4 regions of the Paenibacillus sp. LBL genome follow, and region 1 is predicted to be linked to each of the others. Evidence: riboswitches for the same ligand, from Rfam matches in the RefSeq annotation. Region 1 holds a riboswitch; each other region holds the start of a gene.

Evidence for each region. A riboswitch is a leader RNA that binds a small molecule or an ion and turns the genes downstream of it on or off. The one in region 1 is predicted to bind thiamine pyrophosphate.
Region 2: linked by a shared signal. The riboswitch ahead of M2277_RS01365 (YkoF family thiamine/hydroxymethylpyrimidine-binding protein) and the one ahead of tenA (thiaminase II) in region 1 are both predicted to bind thiamine pyrophosphate.
Region 3: linked by a shared signal. The riboswitch ahead of M2277_RS10745 (ABC transporter substrate-binding protein) and the one ahead of tenA (thiaminase II) in region 1 are both predicted to bind thiamine pyrophosphate.
Region 4: linked by a shared signal. The riboswitch ahead of M2277_RS20150 (ECF transporter S component) and the one ahead of tenA (thiaminase II) in region 1 are both predicted to bind thiamine pyrophosphate.

The regions. Positions count from the first base shown of each region.
Region 1 is NZ_JARXYU010000006.1:307,193-311,543, forward strand. Features, by position in the region: gene thiE (thiamine phosphate synthase) at 1-46, opposite strand, end outside; partial or broken gene M2277_RS16260 (bifunctional hydroxymethylpyrimidine kinase/phosphomethylpyrimidine kinase) at 43-321, opposite strand; partial or broken gene thiD (bifunctional hydroxymethylpyrimidine kinase/phosphomethylpyrimidine kinase) at 664-1,215, opposite strand; gene thiM (hydroxyethylthiazole kinase) at 1,212-2,048, opposite strand; gene tenA (thiaminase II) at 2,098-2,784, opposite strand; TPP riboswitch at 2,929-3,032, opposite strand.
Region 2 is NZ_JARXYU010000001.1:278,168-282,518, reverse strand. Features, by position in the region: gene M2277_RS01380 (class I SAM-dependent methyltransferase) at 1-110, opposite strand, end outside; gene M2277_RS01375 (nucleotidyltransferase domain-containing protein) at 254-952, shown strand; gene M2277_RS01370 (YjcZ family sporulation protein) at 1,068-1,163, shown strand; gene M2277_RS01365 (YkoF family thiamine/hydroxymethylpyrimidine-binding protein) at 1,235-1,837, opposite strand; TPP riboswitch at 1,926-2,028, opposite strand; gene M2277_RS01360 (sigma-70 family RNA polymerase sigma factor) at 2,262-2,753, shown strand; gene M2277_RS01355 (hypothetical protein) at 2,746-3,099, shown strand; gene M2277_RS01350 (carboxypeptidase regulatory-like domain-containing protein) at 3,077-4,351, shown strand, end outside.
Region 3 is NZ_JARXYU010000003.1:544,608-548,958, forward strand. Features, by position in the region: gene M2277_RS10735 (ABC transporter permease) at 1-624, opposite strand, end outside; gene M2277_RS10740 (thiamine-binding protein) at 621-914, opposite strand; gene M2277_RS10745 (ABC transporter substrate-binding protein) at 1,002-2,033, opposite strand; TPP riboswitch at 2,147-2,258, opposite strand; gene M2277_RS10750 (VOC family protein) at 2,432-2,821, opposite strand; gene M2277_RS10755 (GGDEF domain-containing protein) at 3,142-4,351, shown strand, end outside.
Region 4 is NZ_JARXYU010000010.1:80,598-84,948, forward strand. Features, by position in the region: gene M2277_RS20140 (SDR family oxidoreductase) at 266-1,117, shown strand; gene asd (archaetidylserine decarboxylase) at 1,178-1,981, opposite strand; TPP riboswitch at 2,147-2,259, shown strand; gene M2277_RS20150 (ECF transporter S component) at 2,351-2,980, shown strand; gene M2277_RS20155 (ABC transporter ATP-binding protein) at 2,973-4,351, shown strand, end outside.

The DNA.
Region 1 (4,351 bases):
TTCGCAGATGCTGTCTCATCATCTCGGGTGCGATTCTCCCCGTCATCGGAGCACCCCCTGACGACGTTGATACGCCCAATGATTTGTCGGCCCATGTCCTTGCCCCAAGTTCAAGCCGTCCTCAATGGCCGCCTGAATGAATGAGCGCCCGCTTCGAATGGCATCGAATGCGCTCATGCCCTGGGCCAAGCCCGCAGCGATCGCCGCTGAGAAGGTGCAGCCGGTCCCGTGTGTATGAACGGTATTCACCCGCTTCCCGCTGAGTTCCGTGAAGGCAGCACCATCATATATAAGATCGATGACTTGAGGATCTCTATCATTTCCTACAGCCTTGAAAATGGGGAAGTTCATGTGACTAAACTTTTCCGTGTACATGGCTGTTCTCGCTTGATCATCGGGATGATTCACAACGTCCAGATGCACTTCCATGTGCTTTTCCGTGGACTCTTTCAAAATATCTTCCATGTGATCGTTTATGTGATCCTCCTGGTGTTTGTCCATGTGTTTTTCCATCTGCTCTTCTGTGTGTTCTGCCAAAATCTCTTTCACGTATTTGTCCGAATGTTCTTCCGAATGTTCTTCCAAATTCTCTTCCCGATCCGCCCCTGCGCTGATGCCATATATCCGGGCTTCTTCGTGATCCCTATCTTCTCGGTCAGGTCCTCCCTCATCATGGCCGCCTTTAATAACAACGATCTTCGGACCGAGCGCATGAATACGCCTTGCAGCCTCTCGCCGGTCCTCCATCGTCCGAATGCGCATCCCTGCCAATACTTCCGCCTCCGGGATGTTAGGGGTAACCACCAACGCCAGTGGCAGGAGGTGCTCTTTCATTGCAAGCACCGCTTCGTTCTGCAGCAGCTCGGCGCCTCCCTTGGCAATCATCACCGGATCAACAACAACCTTCTCCCAGCCAAATTTATGGATCTGATCAGCAACAAGACGGATGATCTCAGCGTTAAACAGCATCCCGGTCTTCAATGCGTCTACCCCAAGGTCCGAGCCTACCACTTCGATCTGCTCCGCCGCAGCTTCCGGGGGCAGCGGATAGACGCCGTGAACCCCCAAAGTATTCTGTACGGTAATGGCGGTTATAGCCGACATGCCGTACACGCCGAGCTCCTGGAAGGTTTTCAGGTCCGCCTGGATTCCGGCACCGCCTCCGCTGTCCGATCCGGCAATGGTCAACGCCCGAGGTACGCGAACCTCTGTCATCGGGCACCACCTGCAGCAGCAGCTTCACGGATGGTCGCGTAGCCCTGCAGCGAACCTGGATGAAGCTTGGACAGCTCATCCAGAAAAGCGTTCTGGAAGCTCCCCGGCCCAAGATCAGCCGTACGCTCCGCTGCCCGGGAGGCGGCTGCGCCATAGAAGGCGAGGCCCGCTGTGCCTGCAAGCAGCAGGTTGGATTCAACTGCGGCAAAAGCACCCAGCACCGAGGTCAGCAGGCAACCTGCTCCGGTGACCTTTGTGAGCAGCGCATGGCCGCCGGTAATGATGCGAACATTAGTCCCCTCGGTGATCACGTCTTCTTTACCCGTGATCACCACCAGGGTGTCCAGCTCCCGCGCAGCCCGCACCGCAAGCTCGGCATTGCCGATATCTCCGCTGCTCTCTGCATCAACACCCTTGATCTCGCGGGCCTCCCCAACAAGGTGAGCCACTTCAGCCGCATTCCCGCGCACCAGCGAAACCTTCACTTCGCGCAGGATCCGCTGCGCCGACTCCGTCCGAAAGCGGGTCGCGCCCGCACCGACCGGGTCCAATAGGAGCGGTACGCCATGGGCATTCGCCGATAGCCCGGCGGTAATCATCGCGTCTACCAGCTCGCGGTTCAGCGTGCCGATGTTTAGCACCACGGCACCCGCGATGGCAGCCATATCCGCCACTTCCTCCGGCGCATATGCCATTACCGGCGACGCGCCCAGCGCGTACAAGCCGTTAGCCGTAAAATTCGTAACCACCACGTTTGTCATATTGTGAACGAGGGGGCTCGTCTGCTGTACCTTGCTCAAAAGCGCCGAAACCTCTTTTTCCCATATATTCATATGAAATCAGCCTCTCTTATCTATGCTAGATCGTTACAGACACTACTCTTTACAGCACCGCAGCCTGCATCTGCACCGGCCACTCCTCCTGCTTGTAAGCCATGTCCCAGAACATGTACTCCAACTGGCAGCTCAGCATAAAATGCTCCGTCATCCGCTCCCGCTCCGCCGCTGTGGCGCTTTCCGCCCACAGGTCAACACCGTTACAAAACTTCGCCGTCGCCTCTTCCCCGCGGTTGCCGTAAAAATAAATCCAGTCATAGAACGGGTGAGATTCATCCGGCTTCACTTCATCCAGCAGCTTGCGGCCAATCTCCAGATACGTCCAGGGACATGGCAGCAGCACTGCCATAATCTCGCCAAGACTGCCCTCATGCGCCACCGTCAACATGTGACGGATATAATGATGCGCGGATGGCGCAAGCGGATACCCCTGAAGCTCCTCGTAGGTCACCCCTGCGGCAGCGCAAAAGTTCTGATGCGGATGAATCTCGCTGTTCAGAATAAAAGAAATCTGTTCATTAAAAGTCGCAATCTCATTCCTGCTGGTAGATTTGGATATGGCGATGCCATAAATCCGCATGTAGGCGTTTAAATACTCAAAATCTTGCTTCACATAGTGAATCAGTTGTTCCCTCGATAATGTTCCTGCAGCAATCCCTCTCACAAAGGGATGATCAAAAATCGCTTGAAAAATGCCATCCGACTGCCTGCGAAGCTCTTGCGTGAAACTCATACTTATCCCCACCTCTCATGAATTGAAAAGCAGGAAGTCCGGTTACGCACACAGCCTTCAAGGCAACGCTAAAAAGCCGCCCCCGAAACTGGAGCGGCTTCGTCAACAAGCCCGGGTACGATAGAAAAACGTACCGAGGCCTTATATACGAAGGCTCCACTTTCCTACGCTAGTACGAACTAGATCAGGTTCAAAGGGTCCAAGATACACTCTTGTCTCAGCCGCCAACGGCTCCCCTAGTGGACTTCCTATTCTTTTGTCTATTACTGTACATAGGTTTTTGGATGGTGTCAAACGTTAACCGTTGGTTAACGAAATTCTTATGCACGAACCTGTGCAATATTGGGTGACCTCGTTGTTGAGCGATTTAGCGAAGGATTTTAGGCTGAGATAAGGTGTACTAGGGCCAACGGAAGGAACGGCGGAGTCAACGTTAGGACACCGCACTTACCGGAATAGCCATATTCGCATAAAAACTGATCTCGATACACTGAAACACAGACGCTTCAAAGGCATATCCCCATAATGAGTACATCCGAGCAATTCAAATAAATACATGATTTGAAGAGGAGCCTATTGATGACGAACCAATCGAAAGCTGTTAAACCCATTCGGGATGGCTGCACCTCGTAACGCAGTCTTAAGAAATTTCGCTGTGCTGAAATGGTGGTAGTTGTGATGGTTATGGGTGTGGGTGTGGGCACAATCAACTCACCTGGGTCTACGGTAATACCGGGGGTTTGTGATGGTTATAGGTGTGGTTATGGGCACAATCAACTCACCTGGATCTACGATAATACCGGGGGTTTGTGATGGTTATGATGGTTATGATGGTTATGATGGTTGTGATTGTTGTGGGCATGCTGCTCTTGGGGCTAACGGACAGAGGATACGTTATTTTCCTAGAAAAGTGTTACTTTTGAGATTAACGGACATGAGATGCGTTATTTGTGATATGAGTCGGTAAATTAGCTGTTTTATGAGGTAATAAGGAATCCTGAGTCCGTTAGATTCAAAAAAGGAACTAAATGAGGCAAATAGCGGATCTGATGTCCTTTAATATGTCGAAGACATCGCCAAGAGCCAAGGTTACTCGTGAAATAGTGTCGTGAAATAGTGGTATTGGCGCAGCAGAGCTCACGCCCATTCCGGATGGCTTGACGTCCGTAACGCCGTGCATCATCTGAAGTCTGCTGCGCTGTAATGATGGTAGTGTGATGGTGTTATTCATGGTTATGGTTATGATGGTTATGATTGTTGTGGGCATGCTACTCTTGCGCTAACGGACAGAGGATACGTTATTTTCCTAGAAAAGTGTTACTTTTGAGATTAACGGACATGAGATGCGTTATTTGTGATATGAGTCGGTAAATTAGCTGTTTTATGAGGTAATAAGGAATCCTGAGTCCGTTAGATTCAAAAAAGGAACTAAATGAGGCAAATAGCGGATCTGATGTCCTTTAATATGTCGAAGACATCGCCAAGAGCCAAGGTTACTCGTGAAATAGTGTCGTGAAATAGTGGTATTGGCGCAGCAGAGCTCACGCCCATTCCGGATGGCTTGACG
Region 2 (4,351 bases), on a different contig from region 1:
CGACTGTTCGGCTCAATCGGATAATTCTTCAGCATTCTTAAGGTAGCCTCGAATCCGCCCGGATGCGCACTGCCCATACCTAATCTGGATAGCATGTGAATGTAGTTCATTTCATCTTCCCTTCTTCCTTGTAGTCATCATGAGGGTAATCGTTTATTTACCATATGATTAAGGTACGTTTGGGGTTTTTGCTGAATTAAATATTTTGAGCCCTTTTTTTCGGGAGCTATGAGAACTACTGGGGGAAATAGCCATGAAGAAGGAACCGATGGAGGCAGCAGAGCGTGTTATTCACCGTCATTATCCCGACTGTTTGCTAGCTGTGCTTGGCGGCAGTGCAAGCAGAGGAGAACATAACGAGCAATCTGATTTGGACATCGTCATCCTTGAGCGGGACGGAGATGAGATGCGGAGAAAGACCCTGGAAGCGGATGGATGGATTGTGGAATTGTTTATATTGTCTTTGTCATCCTATCGTGAATACTTCGACGAGGGCGTGATGGCAGCCAATCCGACATTGCAGCGGATCACAGCGGAGGGTAAGGTGCTGCGCTCGTTGCCGGAAGGAGAAGCAGTCCGCGCAGAGGCCCAGCATGATTTGAATTACGGACCGATGCCATGGATGCAAACCGATATTGATGAATACCGTTACATGATTACGGAATATGTGCAGGATTTGAAGAATCCTAAGCGGGATGGCGAGAAATGGTTTACGGTGCAAAAGATCATGATGGTACTTTGCGAATTTGTACTTAGAGTGAATGGGGAATGGACAGGGGAAGGCAAGATGCTGTTTCGGCTGTTCCACCGATTCAGCACGGCATTGGGAGATCAATTGGAGGTTTCGCTTTCAGCGATGTATCGACAGGACGATCCCTCCCTCCTTCTGGCATTCACAGAGCAAGTGCTGAACCCGTTCGGGGGCATGCTTCTTGTGGGTTATGAGGAATAGATTTTGACGGGTGAGCAATAAGAGAGGTACATTAGCCGTGACGTTCGCCTTCCACGACCAATACAATAATCATGTGATTCGGTCACGTCATTCTTTAAATCCAGGAGGGATCTTCATGAGCGGAGTATATGGCGGTGGATGGGGTAATTCAGTAGGTATTATTTTGGTTCTCTTCATCCTGCTCGTAATCATCTCGAGTGCTTGGGTTTAATTCGTCAAGCTCTTGGAGCAAATCGCAAAAGCCCGGCATGCGCCGGGCTTTTGCCTGTTATATAGAAGTGATCACGGTCTTGGCTTGGCTGATGGACTGTGTGCAGACACGACTGCGGTCATGACAAGGTGACTGCTGTCCGATTGGATCGCATGCAAAAACGCATCTTCGAGGGATTCAAACACCTTGGAGATGGAGCCGTCCAACCGGCTGGCATAGTGAACGCTTCCGGCGAACGTTCCTTTTTCCTTAGCCCGATGCACCTCTTTATAGATAACATCCATGTAATGGTCTGTACCCAGTGGATAAAGGGCAAATTGGCAGGCCGTGTCTATATCGGCATTCTTCCCAATCTCGCGGTTCAAACGCTCCGAATCCTCTGACATATATACATCGGCTTCCGTATCACCAGGACAGCCAATAGAATAAGTTCCGTTAAAGACGGTGTGCACACCGCTTGCTGCCGCATAAGCAAAAATCGCCCTCGTTACATCAAATACATGCTCCGCCCGTCCACGAATACAGGTGCTCACATCATCCGTCTGAATCCATACTTTCCCCGTGTTGACGGATTTCAGCGCGTCCATAATGACTTCCACAAATCGGTCAGTCATCGGAAACACCGAGAATCGGCATCCGACGATGCGACTGGTTCCACATGTTAGCTCACTCATTGTTGTTATCCTCCCCTATGATATAAATCCACGCAAAAAAACCGCACCCCGTGAAGAAAGTGCAGTTATGCCTACGTGAAAAAGTATAAACATAAATGCTACACTTCCCCACGCTAGTATGACCTAGATCGGGTGATAAGGGTTAACGGCAGCACGCCGTCTCTCAGCACATGGCACCCCTAGTACAGCCAACATGATATGCAGTTGGTCCCGGAACTATTGCCAGTTCAGGAAGACAAAGGTTTCTTGCTTGTGTTATTGTATCGTTTTGTCGGAAGGTTTTCAATCATTCGATTTTTTTTCGACATTGATCCAAATTGATGCAACCGATGAAAGACCAGACGCATCATAGTTATAGAGAGGGGGAGATGGCCTGGATGTCATACAGCGCTTAAAACAAAAAGAAGAGGCGGCTCTCCGGGAATTGATGGAACAGTATGGAGATTATCTGCTTCGCACGGCAGTATTGCTGCTGCGTGACCGTCAAGCGGCTGAAGAGGCCGTTCAAGATACCTTTATCCAGGCGTTCGAGAATATCGCTCAGCTTCGTGACGGCGACAAACTTCGTAGCTGGTTGACCCGAATTGCAGTGAATCGATGCCGGATGCGGCAGCGTACATGGGATTGGCGTCATATTTTTCCCATGCCGAGGATGGACCAGCATGTAAACGAAAGTGTACCTGCCGTGGATGAAATGCTGGGCGTCCATTGGCGTGAGGCTGAAATGATCAAATCAGTGCAGCAGCTGCCCTATACATACCGAGAAGTGATTACGCTCTATTATTATAATGAGTTGGGTGTTCAAGAAATTGCAGCGCAATTGCAGCTGAATATAAACACGGTTAAGGCACGTTTAATGAGAGGGCGGCATAAACTCCGGCAGATTGTTGTCGAGAAGGGGGAGAGCGATGCGTAGCGAAGAACAGGAAATGGCCGAACAACTAAAGCAGGAGCTGGAGGAAATTCGATTCCTGGGCGCAGAGAAGGTGATTTCTCGCACATTTCCAAAATCCAGCCGCGAACGTTTGTCTTCCTTGTGGAATAAGGAAGTAGAAATTTCTGCTGCCGCAATTGGTTATTTTGGCGCAGTAGCGGCCGTTCTGCTGCTCGGAGGTTTGTTATGGAGGGAAGCAATTGTGAAACCTGCTGTTTCCGTGCCCTTGCAGGTGAGCAATGAACTGCTTGAAGCCGGGGGGAATTATTACTGGAAGGATCAGTACGAGAGGATGGTGGCCAGGCTTGAAAATTCGGGTCAAGATTAAACACCTGGTGTTGGGGGTTTCGGGTTTAATCCTCTTCGTTATGATGGTATCTATGCTCACACCTCGAATAGGGCTGCTGATTGCGGAGAAGCAGATAGAACAAGGCCAAGCTGAGGGGATAGCCAAAGTCATTGACCTTATTCATGAAGAAAGCAGCAGCAACCGGAAATGGGAGATGATCGAGAAGTATGTGATTGTGCCTAGAGCAACAGAGCTATCTCATCGGTTTGATGTGTTTATTAGTCCGGGGTTCACCAGCACAGGAGGAAGCACCGATCAGCAGATTCGTTTTACTGAGGATGAACGTTTGCCGCTGCTGAATCAATATGTGCTGGGAGCGCCAGCCGGAGAATATATGAAATATGCCGCAATAGACCTTGCGGAGCATTATTCGATGAATGGTGATGTGGAGGGAGCAGCGGATATATTGGAAACCGCTATCCAAAAGTTCGGGGATCTGAGCAGCGGATATTCTCCGGAGCCTGTTCTTTATTCCTATCAGCATGAATTGGTGCTGGAGCTTGCGAGCCTCTATGACAGGCTGGACCAGCCTGATCAGGCGGCGCTGCAATATGAGCGATTAGGGAAAGTCCTTTCTGGAGATTGGAGGGACATCCATAGTAAGGCCCTTTTATATCACTCGGAAATGCTCCTGCGTCGGGGGAGCCCCCAAGCCGCTATGGACGTGTTGAATCGGATATCAGAAGGGTCCGGCGGGAACTTTGCAAATTCGGATATCTCAAAACGGGCGAATCAGCTGAAAGGACGGCTGAAGAGGATTTTAGACGGAGAGACCTTGTCAACAGTAAGCGGAACCTTGCGAAATCGTGAGGGGGATCCGATTCCATTCGCAGGTGTATTTTTACGTAAAAACAACGATCTGAATCACAGTCTGCTGTTAAGCGAACCGTACCAAATGCTGACAGACGCGAACGGTCGCTATCATTTCGAGGGTGTAGAGCCCGGCAGGTATCAACTCGGCATTGGTTTGAATTATGAACAAATCAATGGCAGAACGTGGCCTGTAGAATCGGGGGATTGGGTGGAGGTCGCCCCGGAATCGACACGACGGATTGATGTCACGCTGCAGCCATTGATTCAATTGACAACTCCAGTAAACCATGATGAGATACGCGGCGACATGATCTATTTTGAATGGGAGGCTATACCCGAAGCCGCCTACTATAAACTGAGTGTTGGTATCGAATTTGGCAGCGGATCGATGATGACGGCGATGGATAACTATATTGAA
Region 3 (4,351 bases), on a different contig from region 1:
CATCATGTAGTAACCGATTCCCCGGTCGGAGCCGATCCATTCTCCGATGACCGCACCCATGACGGAATAGGTGGCCGCGATCCGAATCCCGGAGAAGATGGAGGGAAGGGCATGAGGCAGCTCCAGCTTGGTAAAGATTTGCCATGATGTAGCCCCCGCCATCTGCATGTAATTCATCATGGTGCGATCGGTTCGGGCGAGCCCGTCCAGAGCCGCAACGGCCACCGGGAAGAAGCAGACCAGGGTAATCACAATAACCTTGGGCAGCATGCCGAAGCCGAACCAGATCATGAGGAGCGGCGCAAGGGCGATAGTCGGTACATTCTGGCTAAGAATCAGAAGCGGATAAAGAGCTGTTTTGAGAAAAGGCACCATATGCAGAGCCAGTGAAATCACAAGTCCGATTGCTGTTCCGATGATAAACCCGATCAAGGTTAGCTGCAGGGTGGCTAATGTATGCTGGAAAAGACCGGCAGCACCGGTAACTGCCTCGGATCCGATCGCCGTTGGCGCAGGCAGAATAAATTTTTCGATATCGAAGATCGATACCGCCGCCTGCCATACCAGCAAAAAGAAGAGGACCGCCACAACAGGCGGCCAGACGGAGCTCCACCAGCTTCTCATGGACGATATTTCTCAGTCAGCTTATCCATGCTGATGCCGCTCGGATGATGTGCAATTTTGACCTGGGATATGATGCTGGGACTTCCCGCATTCACCAGCGCCTCATGCATGCGCTCGACGATCTTTAGCAGCTCGGAGAGTTCTCCTTCCATGGTTGTCTCCAGTGCATGGACCTCGTACTTCACACCCGAATCCTCAATAACCTTGATCGCTTCATCCACATAAGGGATGCTGTCCCGTCCACCCGGCGTCCGGGGTATCACTTGAATGCTCAAGAGGGTGTTCGCCATATATAATCCATCCTTTCGTGCAGCGATATGATTATGAAAGAGAGACAGCCTGCTGTCAGGCCGACTCTCTTCTTGATAGAAAAGACCTTATGGTTGTTCCGGTAAAAAATCATTGGTGAACGCGCGGTCTGCATCAAGCTCTTTCTCCAGCAGTTTGCGCTCAAACATCCAGTCGGCATACCCCGACCATACTTCGGCTTTCTGTTCACCCCAACGAGGCGCGTCATCCTGATAGCGGGGACTCAGCCATTTCTGGCTGGCCAGAACCAGCTCGGCATCCAGATCAGGCACGGCCTTCGAGAGCAGCGCTGCTGCATCCTCAGGATGCTCAATAGCATGGTTGTATCCTTTGGAAGTAGCCCGCATGAAGGCTTTGACAAGCTCAGGGTCCTCTTGGATCAGCTTCTCGTTGGTCACGATGACCGGCGTATAATAATCGAGCTGGTCAGAGTAGTCCTTCACATAGATCATATCAAGCGGCTCATTGCGGAGCTCGGCTTCGATGCCCGTCCAGGCGTAGAATATCCAGGCGAAATCAATGTCGCGTTTGACGGCAGTAAAATAATCGGCATCGCCCATGTTGACCATATTGACTTTGCTGACATCGGCACCGTCGATCTCCATGATGGATTTCATGACAGCTTCCTCAACGGGGGAGCCCCAGCCGCCATAGGATTTACCTTCGAAATCTCCAGCCTTCACGATCCCTTTGTCCTTGGGAGCGGCAAAGCCGGATGTATTATGCTGAATGATCGCCGCAATGGAGACGAGCGGCAAGCCTTGCGTTCTGGCGAGGGTTACCCCTTCCTGATAGCTTATGCCGAACGGCACGTTACCGGATGCGACCAGCGTATCCGTTCCACCGGCTCCCGGCTGGACGATCTGGACGTTGAGCCCTTCCTCCTCATAATATCCGAGCTCCTTCGCTGCATACAGACCCGTGTGATTGGTATTGGCGGACCAATCGAGCATCAGCTGCACGTCACGGAGTTTCCCAGGACTCTTGGCGTCTTCTCCTTCAGCGCCTGTGTTCTTGTTCTGTCCGCCTGTACCGCATCCGGCCGCAACCATCAGCAGGACACAAGCGAGAAGCAGGGGGACCCATCTTCCCTTCTTCATCGTGTCTTCTCTCCTTATGAGTTCTATTTCTATTACCTCGCAACTCCACAAAAAAAGCGCCCCGATAATCTCAGGACGCATGACGGCGTAAGTGTATAGTACGGCAAATATGGCTGCCGCAAACATTGGCTTCCTACGCTGGCATTACCCAGATCAGGTGTAAGGGTCAGTATCAAAGCGGATACACTCTCAGCCGGCTAAATTCCAGCTCCCCCGATATTTATGAAGTTTCGATCAGTACATCCGTTATTATAGTCCTAACACCAAGACCTGTCTAGTTTTCGAAAAAGGTCATGAACAGGACAGGCCTTATGTAGGGAACCGCGTTTAGGCAGCCCAAGAGTTCAGCATATGAACATTTTAAGAGATGAAATGTTGGATACCGTGCTGCGTGCGGGTTAACGCTGGAAGAACTCGATCCATTCCCCTTCGGGACCATGCACGAAGAAATAACGATAGCCGTTCGGGAGAGTGACGATTTCCTCGTCCAGATGAGGAACTTCAAGTCCTTGGACGCGTGCATACTCTTCTTCAATATCATCCGTACTGACTGCAAAATGGTGCACCGTTCCTTCCGAAGGCAGCGAGTCGCTGTAACCCTGGATAAGTTCGACTTCCGTTTCGTCACTTCCATTAAATCCGAGGAACGCGAGTTGAATGACCCCATTGGTATGAGTCAGGCGATTCTTTAGTTCAAGGCCGACTACCGACGTGTAAAACGCTATCGTGGCTTCCAGGTTTCGGACTACAATACCAACATGATCCAATCGTTTCTGTGACACTGCCATACACCCTTTCCGGTTCGTATAAGATATGAAGAATAATATCATATGATTCCTATACGTCAAGTAGGTGATTGATATAGTAACTTTTCAGGTTTTCACGTGTTTAATTGAGTGTAGTCCTTGCATTTGAAGTACACCCGTCCAGTAGAAAAACTTCATTATATAGATCTTCTAGCGATGTGCCGGATAGATGATTTTTCTTTGATTTCCTCGTCTTTACTTTTGGATGGGTAAAAAGTATCATGAGGAATAGAGAGCTTAATTCAAAAGACCTAAATCATCCATCGTGTACAAGCTTACCTTTTTGCCAAGGGGGAGTGCTTATGAGTCCAACTCCAGCAGATCATCTGTGGATTCGACTCGCCATTATATATGCATTTATTCAGATAATGACTGTTCTGTGGATGCCTGATGCTTTATCGCTTCAGCGTGTGCTAGTCATTATTGCTCCTATGGCCGCCTCCGTGTATTTAATTCGGGTCAGCCGGCGTTATAAGGCACATCTTCGCAGGTTTTGGTTTATGGTAAGTATCGGACTGATGGCCGATGCAGCGGCCCGGATCGTCTCCTCCTTTTTTTTCGGGTTCGGGAAAGAGAGCGCTTTCCAGATATCCAGCTATTTCTGGGGATTGGAAGTGATCCTGTTCGCCAGCTGCCTCATCTATTTGTTCCGGCATGTTCAAGGCCCGCTAAGGGGGCTGCGGTTTATGCTGGATATCGTCATCGTTGGCGTAACGTTCATGACGGTGGGCTGGGAGTATTTAATCAAGCCCGAACTTCAGGACAGTACGTATTCGGGGGGGACGGGAAGCGTATGGGTGGATATGCTGTTTCCGCTGTGCGGAATGGTACTTATTTTCTTTACCGTGGTGTTGTATTTTAATACCAGGCAATTAGGGAAATGGGCGGTCATTTCATTAAGTCTTGGCGGAAGCGCTTATATTATGGGTGATGCTCTGCACTTTTATCTCGTCCATTTCGTGAATCTCGAAGTTCGTGCATATCTTGATCCTTTACATACGTTATCTGTGTTTTTCATTGCTTCTGCAGGTGCACAGCCCGCTCCCGATACCGGAAATCAAACGGTGAAAGAGAGGGAACCGCGTCCTGTAGGAACCTTGATTGTCAGATATTTGCTTCCATATGGCGTGCTGGGCGGAATGTTTGCCCTCATGGCGCAGCGGTTCGGTGGCTGGAACGGTCTGTTTACCGGTCTATCCCTGTGCGTCATTCTGATTCTGTTCCGCCAGATCCTGATCCAGTATGAGAATGACCGCTTGTTACATCGACTGCATGAAAGTCTGAGGCAGAGCGAATCGCTTGCTCACCGGGATGATCTGACGGGATTGTATAATCGTCGTTACTTCAACGCAAGACTGTCCAGCTCCTTGTTAGAGGCCGATCGGACAGGATCGCGGGTAGGGCTTCTCTACATGGACATGAATCGTTTCAAAAAGGTGAATGATCGTTATGGCCACCGTGCCGGAGATCTGTTGATCCGCAAGGTTGCATGCCGCCTTCAGTCGCTGGAAT
Region 4 (4,351 bases), on a different contig from region 1:
TTTCTCAGGATGAACCGCAAAGGGAGCTAACCGGCTCCCTTTTTCTCGTATATTTAGAGTACGCGATAGGTATTTTTTTCTTATGTGTACCTTCGGGTGCCAGACCTATTCATACAACGGAAATTTGGCATATTAAGCATATACATAAAGTTTGTTCGGCTGAGGCCAAAGGGAGTAAGTTTGTTGGTAAGGTATTCTGAAGGAATAGAAAGGTGATGGGAGTGACGTTGTTGGTGGCAAGTACGGAATATGTGGTGAACCGTTGGTGATTGCAGGGACAGGAAAAGTGGCATTGGTGACGGGGGCCTCCAGCGGCTTTGGGCTGCTTATCAGCCTGGAGCTGGCGCAAGCGGGATATGATGTGGTTGCAGGGCTTCGCAGACCGGAGGCGGCTCAAGAGCTGATGACCCGCGCGGAGCAGGCGGGTGTTGCAGAGCGAATTCATCGGGTTCGATTGGATATATGCGATGAAGAGCAGGTACGGGCGGTTGCCCTGCATTTGGAGCAGCGGTTTGGTCGATTGGATGTGCTGGTGAACAATGCTGGTGAAGCGGTAGGCGGAATGGTGGAGGAAGTGCCGCTGAGTGGGTGGAGAAGACAGATGGAGACGAATTTCTTCGGAACGGTATCTGTGACACAGCACATGCTGCCGCTGATGCGCCGGACCGAGAATTCCAAGATTATTCTCATGAGCAGCATCAGCGGCGTGGTCGGCTTCCCGGGTTATGGACCTTATGCTTCCTCCAAATTTGCGATTGAAGGATTCGGGGAGAGCCTGTCGCTGGAGCTTATGCCCTTCGGCATGCACGTTGTGCTGGTTCAGCCAGGTGCTTATGGCACACCGATCTGGAATAAGAGCTTTGGTGAGTTAGAGGTGAAGGAAGGGTCACCCTACAGCGACATGCTGAAGGGTGTGCTGGACTATTCCGAGCGGACAGCCAGGGGAAGCGGAAATCCGTTGGAGGTGGCGAAGCTCGTGGCAAGGATTGCCTCCATGTCCAAACCGAGATTCCGATATAAGCTGCCCCAAGGCACGCGTATAACCGCATGGATTAAGGGATTGCTGCCGGACCGGTGGTTTCAGCAGATGATTTATCGGATGCTGGGCAGACGTTAATCATTCATGCTGCTAATGATCGAATGCCTTAACTTGTCATGTGCGCTGGGGCGGCAGGAATTACCCTTTTTTGGCCGTGGAGGGGTGCAGCAAACCGAGTAATTCTCCCATTTTCACTTTGGAGCCGGGCTCCAGGTCGCCGCGAGGGCTAAACGTGCCGTTCTCCGTCAAAAGCACAACGGTAGAGCCGAATTCAAAATACGCGAGTTCATCGCCGATCTGCCATTTCTTAACGCTCTCATCGGCGTAACGGATGCTGCTCACGTTCATTGCGCCCACCTTCACGACGGCAACTTCTCCGAATTCATGGGCAATGTAGGTAATGAGACGCTCATTGCGGCTCAGCACAGTTCGGATATGGGTCATCGCAAAGTCATTCACGGGGTAAACCTTCCCCTTCAGATGCTCGCTTTCCGCCTGAACACCGGTTACGGGTGAATGGATGCGGTGATAATCTGTTGGGCTTAAATACAATACGAATGCATAACCGTTTATATAGTTTTCCATTCTCGGGGATTTCGCGAGCAGCTCGCTCAGGGTGTAATCCTGTCCCTTGACACTCAGAATGGTGCCGGCATGAATGGCGCACATTGCTGAAATAGTGGCATCGACAGGGCTTACCATGGCATCGACGGTGTCATCGATGGCACGCAGGCCTATTTTTAACCGGCGGGAAAAGAACTCGTTCAATGAGCGGTATTCGTGGATCTCTTTCTCCGCTTCATGAGCCGGAATTTGATAGATTCGTATAAATGCAGGTATTAGATGACGGCTCAGCCGGCTGTGGGAACAATGCCCCATCATTCGGGACAACCATTTTCGGGAGGAGAGCTCAGTCATCAGACGCAGCAATTGTTTAGCCATGTCATTCTCCTTTGTGCATAGGTGTAAGCAATATAGCGATGGTGGAAAAGCCAATCACTCTGATATTGACATAGAATGAGATGGAAATCAATAAATAGCCATATTTGAAAAAAGGTTCTTGCAAATTCTGGAGCGGACCTGTATTTTAAAATTAACATAAAACCGAATAGGGAATACGGGGGCTTGAGTGAATCAGGCTGAGATTGCAGCTATTATCCGCTGTTGACCGTTAATCTGAACTGGGTAATGCCAGCGTAGAGAATATCCGACCCTACCTACATAGGGCCTATTTTTCCGTCTGCGCGTTTTTCCAGACGGTTTTTTGTTGTGTTTACACAAAAATAGCGGTGGAGAGGGGTACAGGTTGTTATGGGAACATCAATGCAAGAGAAGTTGGGGGTTCAGCCCAGAAGAGGGCTGCGGTTAAGCGATATTTTGGTGACGGTGCTGGTATCGCTTGTGTTTGGCGTGATTTATCACTTCTGGGGGTCGGTCTATAATCTTTTTAAACCGTTGTTTTTTGAAGCGGATGAGCTGCTCTACGGCATGTGGTTTGCGGCAGCTACGCTGGCTTATTTGTTAATTCGCAAGCCGGGCGTGGCCATCATCGCGGAAGTGGCTGCTGCCCACGTGGAGGTGCTGTTTGGCAGCGGCTGGGGATTGACTCTATTGTTATATGGCTTGATTCAAGGACTGGGGGCAGAGTTGGTATTCGCGGCGTTCCGCTATCGGAGTACCTCAGCGTGGACCTTGGTGATTGCCGGGGCCGGAGCGGCCATCGGTTCGATGATGATGGACTTTTATTACAGCTATACGGATGATCTGCAGACATGGATGTTCCTTGCCAAATACGGTATGCGGGTAATCAGCGGTGCAGTTATTGCAGGTCTGTTAATGCTGCTCTTGGCCAAGGCGCTGGATCGCACAGGCGTAACGTCTCTGCTGCGTCCCGCGTCGAAGAAGGATTACGAAGCGCTGGATGATGCGCGCCATGTCTAATGCCACGGTAAGCCTATTTCCGGCTCAGTCCGCTGAGGTTCAACAGGAGCAGGCTGTGCAGGTGGAGGGACTGCGCTTGAAGTATCCCGGGGAAGAGAGGCTGATGTTCAAAGATCTCTCGTTCTCGGCAGCCCGTGGGGAAAAGGTGCTGCTGCTTGGTCCGAGCGGATGCGGCAAATCCACGCTGCTCCAGGTGCTTAGCGGAATGATTCCCCGCGCTACGGAAGTGCCAATGAAGTGTGAGGCACAGATTGTCCCGCGCTCCTGGGGATACGTATTTCAAGACCCGGATACGCAGTTTTGCATGCCGTATGTGGATGAGGAGCTGGCCTTTGTACTGGAGAATCTGAGTATTCCCCGAGACGAGATGAAGGAACGGATGCAAGCGGCGCTGCATGAGGTGGGGCTGAATTTGGAGGAGCTTCATCTGCCGATCGGCCATCTGTCGCAAGGGATGAAGCAGAGGCTGGCGCTGGCTTCCGCCCTGCTGCTGGAGCCGGAGGTGCTGTTCCTTGACGAGCCGTCCGCACTGCTTGACCCGGAAGGACGGGAGCAGATCTGGGATGCGGTGAAATCCGTATCGGAAGGACGTACACTGATCATCGTCGAGCACCGGATCGAAGAGATGGCGAAATACGTGGATCGTGTCGTTCTGTTCAGTCCGGATGGCGTTATTCTGGGCGATGGACCGCCGGCGGCAGTATTTGCTAAGTATGAGTGCGAGCTTAAATCCTATGGAATCTGGTATCCCGGCGTGTGGGAAGATTATGCTCAGACCCGGGCCGGCCGGGAATTGTTTGCTCCGGTTGATGCCTATGGCGAAGATCTGGGGAATCTCCTGCACGAGGCTGCCCTGCCTTACCCTTTAGATGGGGAGCCTGTGATCCGTTTAGAGGATTTCAAGGGACTGAGATGGGATAAACCTGTGATTTCTCTCCCTTCGGCAGAAGTTTATCGGGCAGAATTTATTGCGGTGGTAGGGCCGAACGGAGCGGGGAAAAGCTCGTTTCTTCTCAGTCTGATGGGACTGCTGCGCGCGCAAGGGACCTACGTGCTCTGCGGGGAAGAGGTTGTGCAAGGCAAGGCGAGAAAGGTGCGGAAGAAGAGAGAGCAGCAGCTCCGTCAAATCGGATTCGTGTTTCAGAATCCGGAGCTTCAGTTTCTGACGGAGCGTATTGGCGACGAGGTTGTTTACTCCTTGCTGGTGGATAACATGCCTGCGGAGGAAGCGAAGGCCCAAGCCGATCGCTGTCTCGAACGCTTCGGACTAAGCGGAATGGAGAACAGGCATCCCTATCAGCTGTCAACCGGTCAGAAGCGGCGTTTAAGCGTTGCCACTGCGATGGCCAGACAGCCGGAAGTTCTGCTCCT